3 regions of the Cyanobium sp. A1C-AMD genome follow, and region 1 is predicted to be linked to each of the others. Evidence: predicted binding sites of a transcription regulator. Region 1 holds the regulator's gene; each other region holds the start of a gene.

Region 1 (3,273 bases):
GATAAAATAAGATCCGTCCTCGTCATGGCGCAGGGGAGCGGGCTCCAGGTTCGCCGGGTTGAACCGCTTGGGGTTCATCACGGTGCCAGGCACATGCCGAAAGATCAAAAATTCCTTGGCCGACAACCGCAAGTCGTAGCCATAGGAAGAACAGCCATAGCTGAGCACCGGGGAGCCCGCCGTAGCGGGATCGAGGTGGCGCACCAGGCTCGACTGAAACGGCTGCAACATTCCTACGGCAGCTTGCTCGTTGATCCAGCGATCGTTCTTCAGCATCAGAGGCCTCGGCGCAACTGGGTGACCTGATCAGCCATGGCCATCAACTCAGGAGTCATGGCTGGCCCTGTCAAAATGACATCTAGATGGGCTGGTCGGCGCTCCAAGGTTGCCAGCACTTCAGCCTGCTCGATGTAGCCCAGCTCCACAGCCAAGCCCAGCTCATCGAGCACCATCAGATCCACCGCACCACTGAGCAGCTGCTCGCGGCTGAAGGCCCACACCTGGCGCACCGCCTCCAACAGCTCGAGCCCCTGGTGGACAGCTGGCTCTGAAAGACAGCCGGGCACACCGGGCCGCAGCCATTGCAGTCGCCCACAGAGCCAGACGCTGCTGCCGAGGCCCTGATCTACGCCGCCCTTAAGGAACTGAGTAACTAGCACCCGGCTGCCCAAGCCGGCACTACGTAGGGCCTGGCTGAGCACGGCACCGTAACTGCCGCGGAAAGGCGCCGTATGGATTTGCAGTAAGCCCTCCGACTGGGCCACCAGCCGCAATGCCGGCGCAGCAGAGGGGGCGGACGCGGCAGCCGCCACAGCCAAAGGGCGATGGCCAGAGCGCTGAGGTTGGTGCTGGACCGCCGGAAAACCAGCTCCAGAGGAGGAGGTGAGGCCTGAGACGGGCAAGCTCGCGGTCATGAACAACCTGAATAAGAACCTTGAAAATCGAAAAACAGACCTGGGGCGCCGCGAGCAGCCCATGGCCTCGCGGAGCTGAATGTAGCGGGATCGGGCCGCTCCACAAGCAAACGACACCATCCCTAGCGGAAACATACGTACTGGCGCGCAGGGGCGCCGGCGGTGTCGTCTCAAACCGTGTGTATTGCTACAAGCCGCCCCCCGGGTGATCCTTAGGGTCCCGGCACTTGCCAAGACCTTGATGGTTGGCGCTACCCACGGATTTAGCCGTACCGCCAACACCCCATCGACGGGTGCCCCTGGCGTGGTGGCAGGCATGGGAAGCGCCGGCCAGGGCAACCCCACCCTGTTGGAAGTGATCCGGGGCCTGGCCGGCAGCAGTGTCGAGACGATCGAACGGGGCAAGACGATTTTTTTTCCCGGCGATCCAGCCGAGCGGGTCTATCTGCTGCGGCGCGGAGCGGTCCGGCTGTCGCGGGTATATGAATCCGGCGAGGAGATCACCGTGGCCCTGTTGCGCGAGAACAGCCTGTTTGGTGTGCTCTCGCTGCTTACAGGCCAGCGCTCCGATCGCTTCTATCACGCTGTGGCCTTCACCAGGGTCGAGATGGTGACCGCACCAGCCACCTCCGTACGCCGGGCGATCGAGCAGGACGCCAGCGTGGGCTTGCTGCTGCTGCAGGGCCTGTCTTCGCGAATACTGCAGACCGAAACGATGATCGAAACCCTCACCCACCGCGACATGAGCTCGCGGCTGGTGAGCTTCCTGCTGGTGCTGTGCCGAGATTTCGGCGTTCCCAGCTCGGAAGGTATCACGATTGATCTGCGCCTCTCCCACCAGGCGATTGCCGAAGCGATTGGCTCCACCCGCGTCACAATCACTCGCCTGCTGGGCGACCTGCGCAACGACGGGCTCGTTCAGATCGACCGCAAAAAGATCACTGTGTTTGATCCAATCGCCCTAGCCAAGCGCTTCAGCTGAACGCCAGGGATACTGGGGCCCTCCGGGGACGTATGTGACGGGCTGGCTGCTGATCCTCGCTCTGCTCGCCCTGGGGGGAGTGCTCTCCACCCTGGGCGACCGACTTGGCAGCCTGGTGGGCAAGGCGCGCTTGAGCCTGTTGGGGATGCGGCCCCGCCGCACCGCCGTGTTGATCACAGTGCTCACTGGCAGCCTGATCAGTGCCATCTCCCTCGGCCTGATGCTGCTGGTAAGCGAGCGGCTGCGCACGGGCCTGTTTGAACTCGATCGACTGGAGCAACGGCTGCAAACCAGCCGCAGCGAACTGAGCCGCAGCAACAGCCAACTAGCCAGCAGCCGCCTGCAGGTGGCGCGGGCCGAACAGGGCAAACGCGAGGCTCAGACGCGCTTTGAGCAGGCCCAAGCCCGCGCCAGCAAATTGCGCCAAGAGCTGGCGCCACTTCTAACCCAGCGCAACCGGTTGGAGCTGGAGCGCAGCCGTCTCAGCCAGGAGGTGAAGGGGCGGGATGCGGAAATCCGCCGCACCGAAGCGGAATTAGCCCAGGTGCGCCGCCGGATTAGCGCCGGAGCCCAAGAACTTAAAGAGCTGGAGAGCAACCTGATTGCCCTGCGCCGCGGCGACGTAGTGCTCAGCAGCGGTCAGACCCTGGCCAGCGCCAAGGTGACCCTTGAGCGCCCCGAGCAGGCCAAGGAGGTGATCACCGCCTTGCTGCAGCAGGCCAATCTCAACGCCTTCAGGCGGGTGCTGCCCGGCCAGCCCCCCGATCGCCAGATCCTGCTGGTTCCCCAAAATGACATCAGCAAGCTGGAAGGCCTGCTCGCCAAGCCCGGCAGCTGGGTGGTGAGCATTCTCTCGGCCGCCAACGTGCTGAGGGGCGAGCGCCAGGTGCTTGCCTTCCCAGACCTACGCCCCAACCGCCCAGTAGTTAAAGCAGGTGAAGTGCTGGCCAGCACCACGATCGAGGGCGACCTCACAGCCCTGGAGCCGGTTTCGCGGCGACTCAACCTGCTGCTAGCCGCTGCCTATGCCCGAGCCCAGCGCCAGGGCACGTTGGTGGAAGGGCTGCAGTTTGATGCGGCCAGCTTCAAACAGCTGGCCCGGGAGCTGAGCGAGCGCCAGCCGGGCCAGGTTGCCCAACTAGAAGCCCTTGCCATCAACAGCGCCAGCACCGCCGACCCAATTGCGGTGGAATTGCGCTGGGTGGCGGCCCCATCTCCCGCCCAATCGGGGCCGGGCCCTCGCCGCCCGTGACGCGCACTGCGGCGGGCCTGGTGGCAGGCCTAGATCCCGGGCGCAGCAAATGCGGTCTAGTGCTGGCTGATCCTGCCGTTGGCCAGATCCGGCAGGCTGCCATCCTGCCCCCGCAAGCCTGCCTC
Region 2 (3,273 bases), on a different contig from region 1:
CCAATGCGATCACCCTCAAAAAGGGCATCGATAAGGCTTCCGATTTCCTCGTAGGCAAGATCAAGGAGCACGCCAAGCCCATCTCCGACTCCAGCGCCATCGCCCAAGTGGGCACCATCTCCGCCGGCAACGACGAAGAGGTAGGTCGCATGATCGCCGATGCGATGGACAAGGTCGGTAAGGAAGGTGTGATCTCCCTGGAAGAAGGGAAATCGATGACCACCGAGCTGGAGGTCACCGAAGGCATGCGCTTCGACAAGGGCTACATCTCGCCCTATTTCGCCACCGACACCGAGCGCATGGAAGCGGTGCTCGAAGAGCCCTACATCCTGCTCACCGATAAGAAGATCGGTTTGGTGCAGGACCTGGTGCCCGTGCTTGAGCAGATCGCCCGTACAGGCAAGCCCCTGCTGATCATTGCCGAGGACATCGAGAAGGAAGCCCTAGCCACCCTCGTTGTGAACCGCCTGCGCGGCGTGCTCAACGTGGCGGCAGTCAAGGCCCCTGGTTTCGGTGATCGCCGCAAGGCCATGCTCGAGGACATCGCCGTTCTCACCAACGGTCAGCTGATCACCGAGGACGCCGGTCTCAAGCTTGAGAACGCCAAATTGGAGATGCTGGGCACCGCCCGCCGCATCACCATCAACAAGGACACCACCACCATCGTGGCCGAAGGCAACGAAGTGGCCGTCAAGGCGCGCTGCGAGCAGATCCGCAAGCAGATGGACGAAACCGACTCCTCCTATGACAAGGAGAAGCTGCAGGAGCGTCTTGCCAAGCTGAGCGGCGGTGTGGCCGTGGTCAAGGTGGGTGCCGCCACCGAGACCGAGATGAAGGACAAGAAGCTGCGCCTGGAAGACGCCATCAACGCCACCAAGGCGGCTGTTGAAGAAGGCATCGTTCCTGGTGGTGGCACCACCTTGGCCCACCTGGCCCCCGCCCTCGAGGAGTGGGCTGCGGCCAACCTCTCTGGCGAGGAGCTGATCGGCGCCCACATCGTGGCCTCCGCGCTGACCGCACCCTTGATGCGCATCGCTCAAAACGCTGGCGTCAATGGCGCTGTCGTGGCTGAGAACGTGCGCAACAAGCCCTTCAACGAGGGCTACAACGCCGCCACCGGCGAGTACGTCGACATGCTGGCTGCCGGTATCGTCGACCCCGCCAAGGTGACCCGCTCCGGTCTGCAAAATGCCGCCTCCATCGCCGGCATGGTGCTGACCACCGAGTGCATCGTGGCTGATATGCCAGACAAGAAAGATGCTGCTCCCGCCGGTGGCGGCATGGGCGGCGGCGACTTCGACTATTGACAGCGAGATGGGTGCCTTCGAGGCCCCTCTCCGTCATCGTCAGCGAGGGCAGAAGGGTTTTCCTTCTGCCCTTTTTTTGTTCGTTTCCGTTCAGCCAAGCGGGCCCATCCATCCCGGCTGTATCGGTTGCCACCTTTAAAGGCTCTTTTGGTAGCGGTTGCTACTGGCTGCTGATCCGTTGGTCTTCAGGGTGGCGCCTGGTTTTGGCTCAGCTGTGCCGCTTCTGTTTGCAACCGATCTGGCCCTTCGCAGTGCCAACAATGGTTTTGTGTTGGTGAGTGCCGCCCTGGTGCTGATGATGACGCCAGCTCTGGCCCTCTTTTATGCGGGCTTTGTTCGCAGCCGCAACGTGCTTAACACCATGGTGATGAGCTTCACCGCCATGGCCCTGGTGAGTGTGCTCTGGGTGTTGTTCGGCTACAGCCTGGCCTTCTCTCCCGGCAGCGGTCCCCTAGCTCCTTTCATCGGCGGGTTGCAGTGGGCGGGGCTCAGCAATTGGTCGGCTCCCTATGGGGATGGGCAACTCAGTCACGGTGCCGTTGCCCTGTTCCAGGTCACCTTTGCGATCATCACTCCGGCGCTGATTTCCGGTGCGGTGGTGGAGCGGATGCATTTCCGCGCCTGGATGGTGTTTCTGCTGCTCTGGAGCACCTTCATCTACCTACCCCTGGCCCACATGGTGTGGGGCCCAGGTGGGTTCCTGGGCAGCTCCGGCCTCGGTGCCATCGACTTCGCCGGTGGCCTGGTGGTGGAACTGGCCTCGGGCGTGGCCGCCGCCGTTGCTGCCCTGGTGGTAGGCCGGCGTCGCAGTGGGGGCGTGGGCTATGCCGCCCCACCCCACAACGTGCCCTTCATCCTGTTTGGGGCGGGCCTGCTCTGGTTCGGCTGGTTTGGCTTCAATGGTGGTAGCGGCCTGGTGGCCGGCAATTTGGCCTCCCTTGCCTGCCTCACCACCAATACCGCTGCCGCTGCAGCTGCCCTGGGCTGGATGCTGCTGGAAACATGGCAGCGCGGCAAGCCCACTGCCGTGGGTGTGGCTACCGGCGCCGTGGCCGGCCTAGTGGCGATCACCCCAGCGGCTGGCTATGTGAGCCCTCTGGCGGCCGTTTTGATCGGCTTTGCGGCAGCACTGGTTTGCAGCTATGCCATGCAACTCAAGAACCGCTGGCGGCTCGATGACAGCCTCGATGTGCTGCCGGTGCATGGCGTGGCCGGGTTGCTCGGCACTCTGCTAACTGGCGTGTTCACGTTGAAAAGCCTCAATCCCGCTGGCGCAGATGGACTGCTAGTCGGTCAGCCAGGTCAGCTCTGGATTCAGCTCAAGGCCGCAGGATTCACAATTCTTTTTGTTGGAGTAGGCACGTATGTGATTCTTCTACTGATTCGCCTGGTGATGCCCCTGCGTGTTAACGACATTCAGGAACAGCAGGGCCTCGATATCAATGCTCACGGCGAAGAGGCCTACAACGGCGAATACACCGGTTAACCGGTGATGAAATTGAGGGCTGCGCCGTTGTTGCAGTAGCGCTTGCCACTGGGCTTAGGGCCGTCGTCAAACACGTGGCCCTGATGGCCGCCGCAGCGCCGGCAGTGGTATTCGGTGCGGGGCACGATCAACTTGAAGTCCACCTTGGTGGCGATCCCGTTGGGCAGCGGTTGCCAGAAGCTGGGCCAGCCGGTGCCGCTCTCGTATTTGGCCTTGGAGCTAAAGAGGGGCAGGGCGCAGCCAGCACAAACGAAAGTGCCTGGGCGTTTTTCGCTATTCAAGGGGCTGGAGAAGGGCCTTTCGGTGCCTTCCTGGCGGAGCACGTTATAAGCGGCAGGGTTGAGACGTTTCTTCCAGCTGGCTTCGCTGAGCTGCCAGGCGGGATCTTGGGCCTTGGAAGCTGCTTCGGCGCGGGAGACGCCAGTGAAGAAGGCACCCAGGCTTGATCCCAGGGCTACCAGCAGATTGCGTCGCGGCATT
Region 3 (3,273 bases), on a different contig from region 1:
TTCAGCCTGAGTCCGGTGCCTACGGCCCCATCCACGGCCACAGCCCCATCCACGGCCACGGCCACAGCCATGACCACTAGCCGCTTGCGCTTGTTTCAACTGATCAGCCCAGCACTGCCGGTGGGGGCCTTCAGTTATTCGGAGGGCTTGGAGGTGCTGGTGCAGCGCGGGCTTTTGCTGGATGGGGCTGGTGTGAGGGCCTGGTTGGAGGCTGAGTTGCAGCGCGGCACCTTGGTGCTGGAGGCGGCCAGTTTGCCCGGTTTGCTGCTGGCTGAAGCAGCCGAATTGCGCGAGCGCGATAGCTGGTTGCTGGCCCTGCGGGAGGCGGCGGAGGTGCGCGCCCAGCAGCGTCAGATGGGCGCGTCGCTCCTGGGGCTGCTGGCTGAGCTGGGCTTCAATCCGCCTGCTTTGAACCTGGCTTGGCCGGCAGCCTTTGCCCTGGCGGGCCGCGCCCTGGAGGTTGCCGCCACCGAGCTGGTTGAGGCCTACTTGTATGGCTGGGTGGCAAACCAGCTCAGTGCGGCGTTGCGGCTGGTGCCTCTAGGACCCACCGAGGCCCAGCGCCTGCAGCTGGGTCTGGCGCCTTTGATTGCCGAGCGGGCCCTGGAACTGGCGGCTGCCGATCCCGACCAGCTCTGGAGCGGTGGTGTGGGTGCGGGTTTGGCCCAGTTGCGCCACGCCGAGCTGTACTCCAGGCTGTTTCGCAGCTGAGCGGATCCGATGAGCAAGCTGCGGGTGGGCGTAGCCGGGCCGGTGGGCTCGGGCAAAACCGCCTTGGTGGAGGCCCTCTGCCGGCGGCTGCGCGATCGCCTGCAGCTGGCGGTTGTCACCAACGACATCTACACCCAGGAGGATGCCCAGTTCCTCACCCGAGCTGGGGCCCTAGAGCCCGAGCGCATCCGCGGCGTCGAAACCGGTGGCTGCCCCCACACCGCCATCCGCGAGGACTGTTCGATCAACCGGGCGGCGGTGGCCGAGCTGGAGGCGGCCTTCCCCGATCTGGATCTGGTGCTGGTGGAGAGCGGCGGCGACAACCTGGCCGCCAGCTTCAGCCCGGAGCTGGTGGATCTCTGCATCTACGTAATCGATGTGGCCGCCGGCGACAAAATCCCTCGCAAGGGCGGCCCGGGGATCACCCGCTCCGATCTGCTGGTGATCAACAAGACCGACCTGGCTCCCATGGTGGGAGCCAGCCTCGAGGTGATGGCAGCCGACACCGAACGCATGCGCCCTGGGCGCCCTTGGTGCTTCACCAACATCCGCAGCGGCGAAGGGCTGGAGGTGGTGGAGCAGTTTTTGTGGGCCCAGCTGCCCTGATTAGCTTGCTTTTGCGAGATCCGTAGCAACCACTACAGGGCCAACGTGTGACAACTGGATACCTTCCACTGACCGCTAAATCGCAGCGGGACATTCAGCGGTTTCCCGTAGGAGTTTTTATGAAGTCTTCCCTGATGCGCAAAACCACCATGCGTTATGTCGCTGGTGCTACGGCGATGGCAGCCAGCCTTTCGCTGGTGGCCTGCGGCGGCGGCGGCGAAAAAGCCTCTGGCGATTTTGACGGTGAAGTGAAGGTGGGGATTCTGCATTCCCGCTCCGGCACCATGGCCATCTCCGAAAACACGGTGGCTGAAGCCGAGTTGATGGCTATCGATGAGATCAACGCCAAGGGCGGGATCACCATCGATGGCAAGAAGCTGAAGATTGTTCCCGTCGAAGAGGATGGTGCCTCTGACTGGCCTACCTTCGCCGAGAAAGCCAAAAAACTGATCGATCAGGATCAGGTGGCTGTGGTGTTTGGTGGCTGGACCTCAGCTAGCCGCAAGGCGATGCTGCCTGTGTTTGAGGCCAAGGATCACTTCCTCTTCTATCCGATCCAGTACGAAGGTCAGGAGTGCTCCAAGAACATCTTCTACACCGGTGCCACCCCCAACCAACAGGCTGAACCGGCTGTTTCTTGGCTGCTCAAGAACAAGGGCAAGGACTTCTTCCTAGTGGGCTCCGATTACGTGTATCCGCGCACCGCGAACACGATCATGAAGGAGCAGCTCAAGGTTGAGGGTGGTAATCTGGTGGGTGAGGACTACCTGCCGCTTGGCAACACCGAGGTGGCTCCGATCATTGCCAAGATCAAGCAGGCCCTGCCCAAGGGTGGCGTGATTGTCAACACTCTGAACGGCGACAGTAACGTCGCCTTCTTCAAGCAGATGAAGGCTGCTGGCATCACCCCTGCCAATGGCTATTCGATTATGAGCTTCTCAATTGCTGAGGAGGAGGTTGCGGCAATTGGCCCCGAGTATCTGGAAGGCACCTATGCGGCCTGGAACTTCTTCCAGAGTCTCGACACCCCGGCTTCCAAGAAGTTCACTACTGATTTCAAGGCCAAGTACGGCGAGAATCGGGTCACCAATGACCCGGCTGAATCCGCCTACAACATGGTCTACCTCTGGGCCGCTGGGGCTGAGAAGGCCAATAGCGTTGATGACAACGCAGTGCGTAAGGCGTTAATCGGTGTGACTTTCGATGCCCCCCAGGGCAAGATCGAGGTGCAGCCCAATCACCACACCACCGAGCTGGTGATGATTGGTGAGGTCCAAAAGGACGGCATGTTCAAGATCATCGAGAACAAGGGAGTTCTCAAGCCGATTGCCTGGAACCAGTTTGTTCCCGCAACCAAGGGTTACACCTGCGATTGGACCCAGGATCGTCCTGACGCCGGTAAGTTCAAGATGTGAGCCCTGGGCTTGCCTATTGACTTGAGATCGGGGGAGCTTGTCTCCCCCTTTTCACTTCGTTTTTATTTTTCTTTCCCTTGCCGAGCCCTGTTGGGCGCCATGGATCTTCTTTACGACACACTCTTCAATGGCTTGGCCATCGGTTCGGTGCTGGTGCTGGCCGCCCTTGGCTTGGCCGTTGTCTTTGGCTTGATGGGGGTCATCAACATGGCCCACGGCGAGTTGATGATGCTCGGGGCTTACACCACCTTCGTGGTGCAAAACCTATTTAAAAATGGCCCTCTGGAGGGTCTTTTCCCCATCTACATTTTGGTGGCGATACCGCTTGCTTTTTTAGTTAGTGGTTTGGCGGGTTTGTTGCTGGAAAAAACCGTAATTCGGCGCCTATATGGCAGGCCGTTGGAAACTCTCTTGGCAACCTGGGGGGTAAGCCTGATTTTGCAGCAATTTGTACGCTCGGTGAGCAGTGCCTTTGTTGTGGGGCTTGTGGTGGCCGTGGCTCTAGGCCTGGCCACACCGCGGTTGTGGCCCAGCTACTGGG

What was found. Region 1 encodes NtcA, which controls nitrogen genes in cyanobacteria. Its sites were predicted from a motif close to GTANCNNNNGNTAC; they were not measured.
Region 2: KBY74_RS00390 (ammonium transporter) is a predicted target of NtcA. The motif match lies at 1,458-1,471, and genes of this name have one in related genera.
Region 3: urtA (urea ABC transporter substrate-binding protein) is a predicted target of NtcA. The motif match lies at 1,340-1,353, and genes of this name have one in related genera.

Annotation. Positions count from the first base shown of each region.
Region 1 covers NZ_JAGQDB010000017.1:7,145-10,417, reverse strand. The annotation lists gene dcd (dCTP deaminase) at 1-276, opposite strand, end outside; gene KBY74_RS04680 (cob(I)yrinic acid a,c-diamide adenosyltransferase) at 276-914, opposite strand; gene ntcA (global nitrogen regulator NtcA) at 1,156-1,896, shown strand; gene KBY74_RS04670 (DUF3084 domain-containing protein) at 1,931-3,148, shown strand; gene KBY74_RS04665 (resolvase) at 3,145-3,273, shown strand, end outside.
Region 2 covers NZ_JAGQDB010000001.1:69,656-72,928, forward strand. The annotation lists gene groL (chaperonin GroEL) at 1-1,307, shown strand, start outside; gene KBY74_RS00390 (ammonium transporter) at 1,522-2,793, shown strand; gene msrB (peptide-methionine (R)-S-oxide reductase MsrB) at 2,790-3,272, opposite strand.
Region 3 covers NZ_JAGQDB010000037.1:10,356-13,628, reverse strand. The annotation lists gene ureE (urease accessory protein UreE) at 1-80, shown strand, start outside; gene KBY74_RS07810 (urease accessory protein UreF) at 70-711, shown strand; gene ureG (urease accessory protein UreG) at 721-1,317, shown strand; gene urtA (urea ABC transporter substrate-binding protein) at 1,437-2,732, shown strand; gene KBY74_RS07795 (urea ABC transporter permease subunit UrtB) at 2,832-3,273, shown strand, end outside.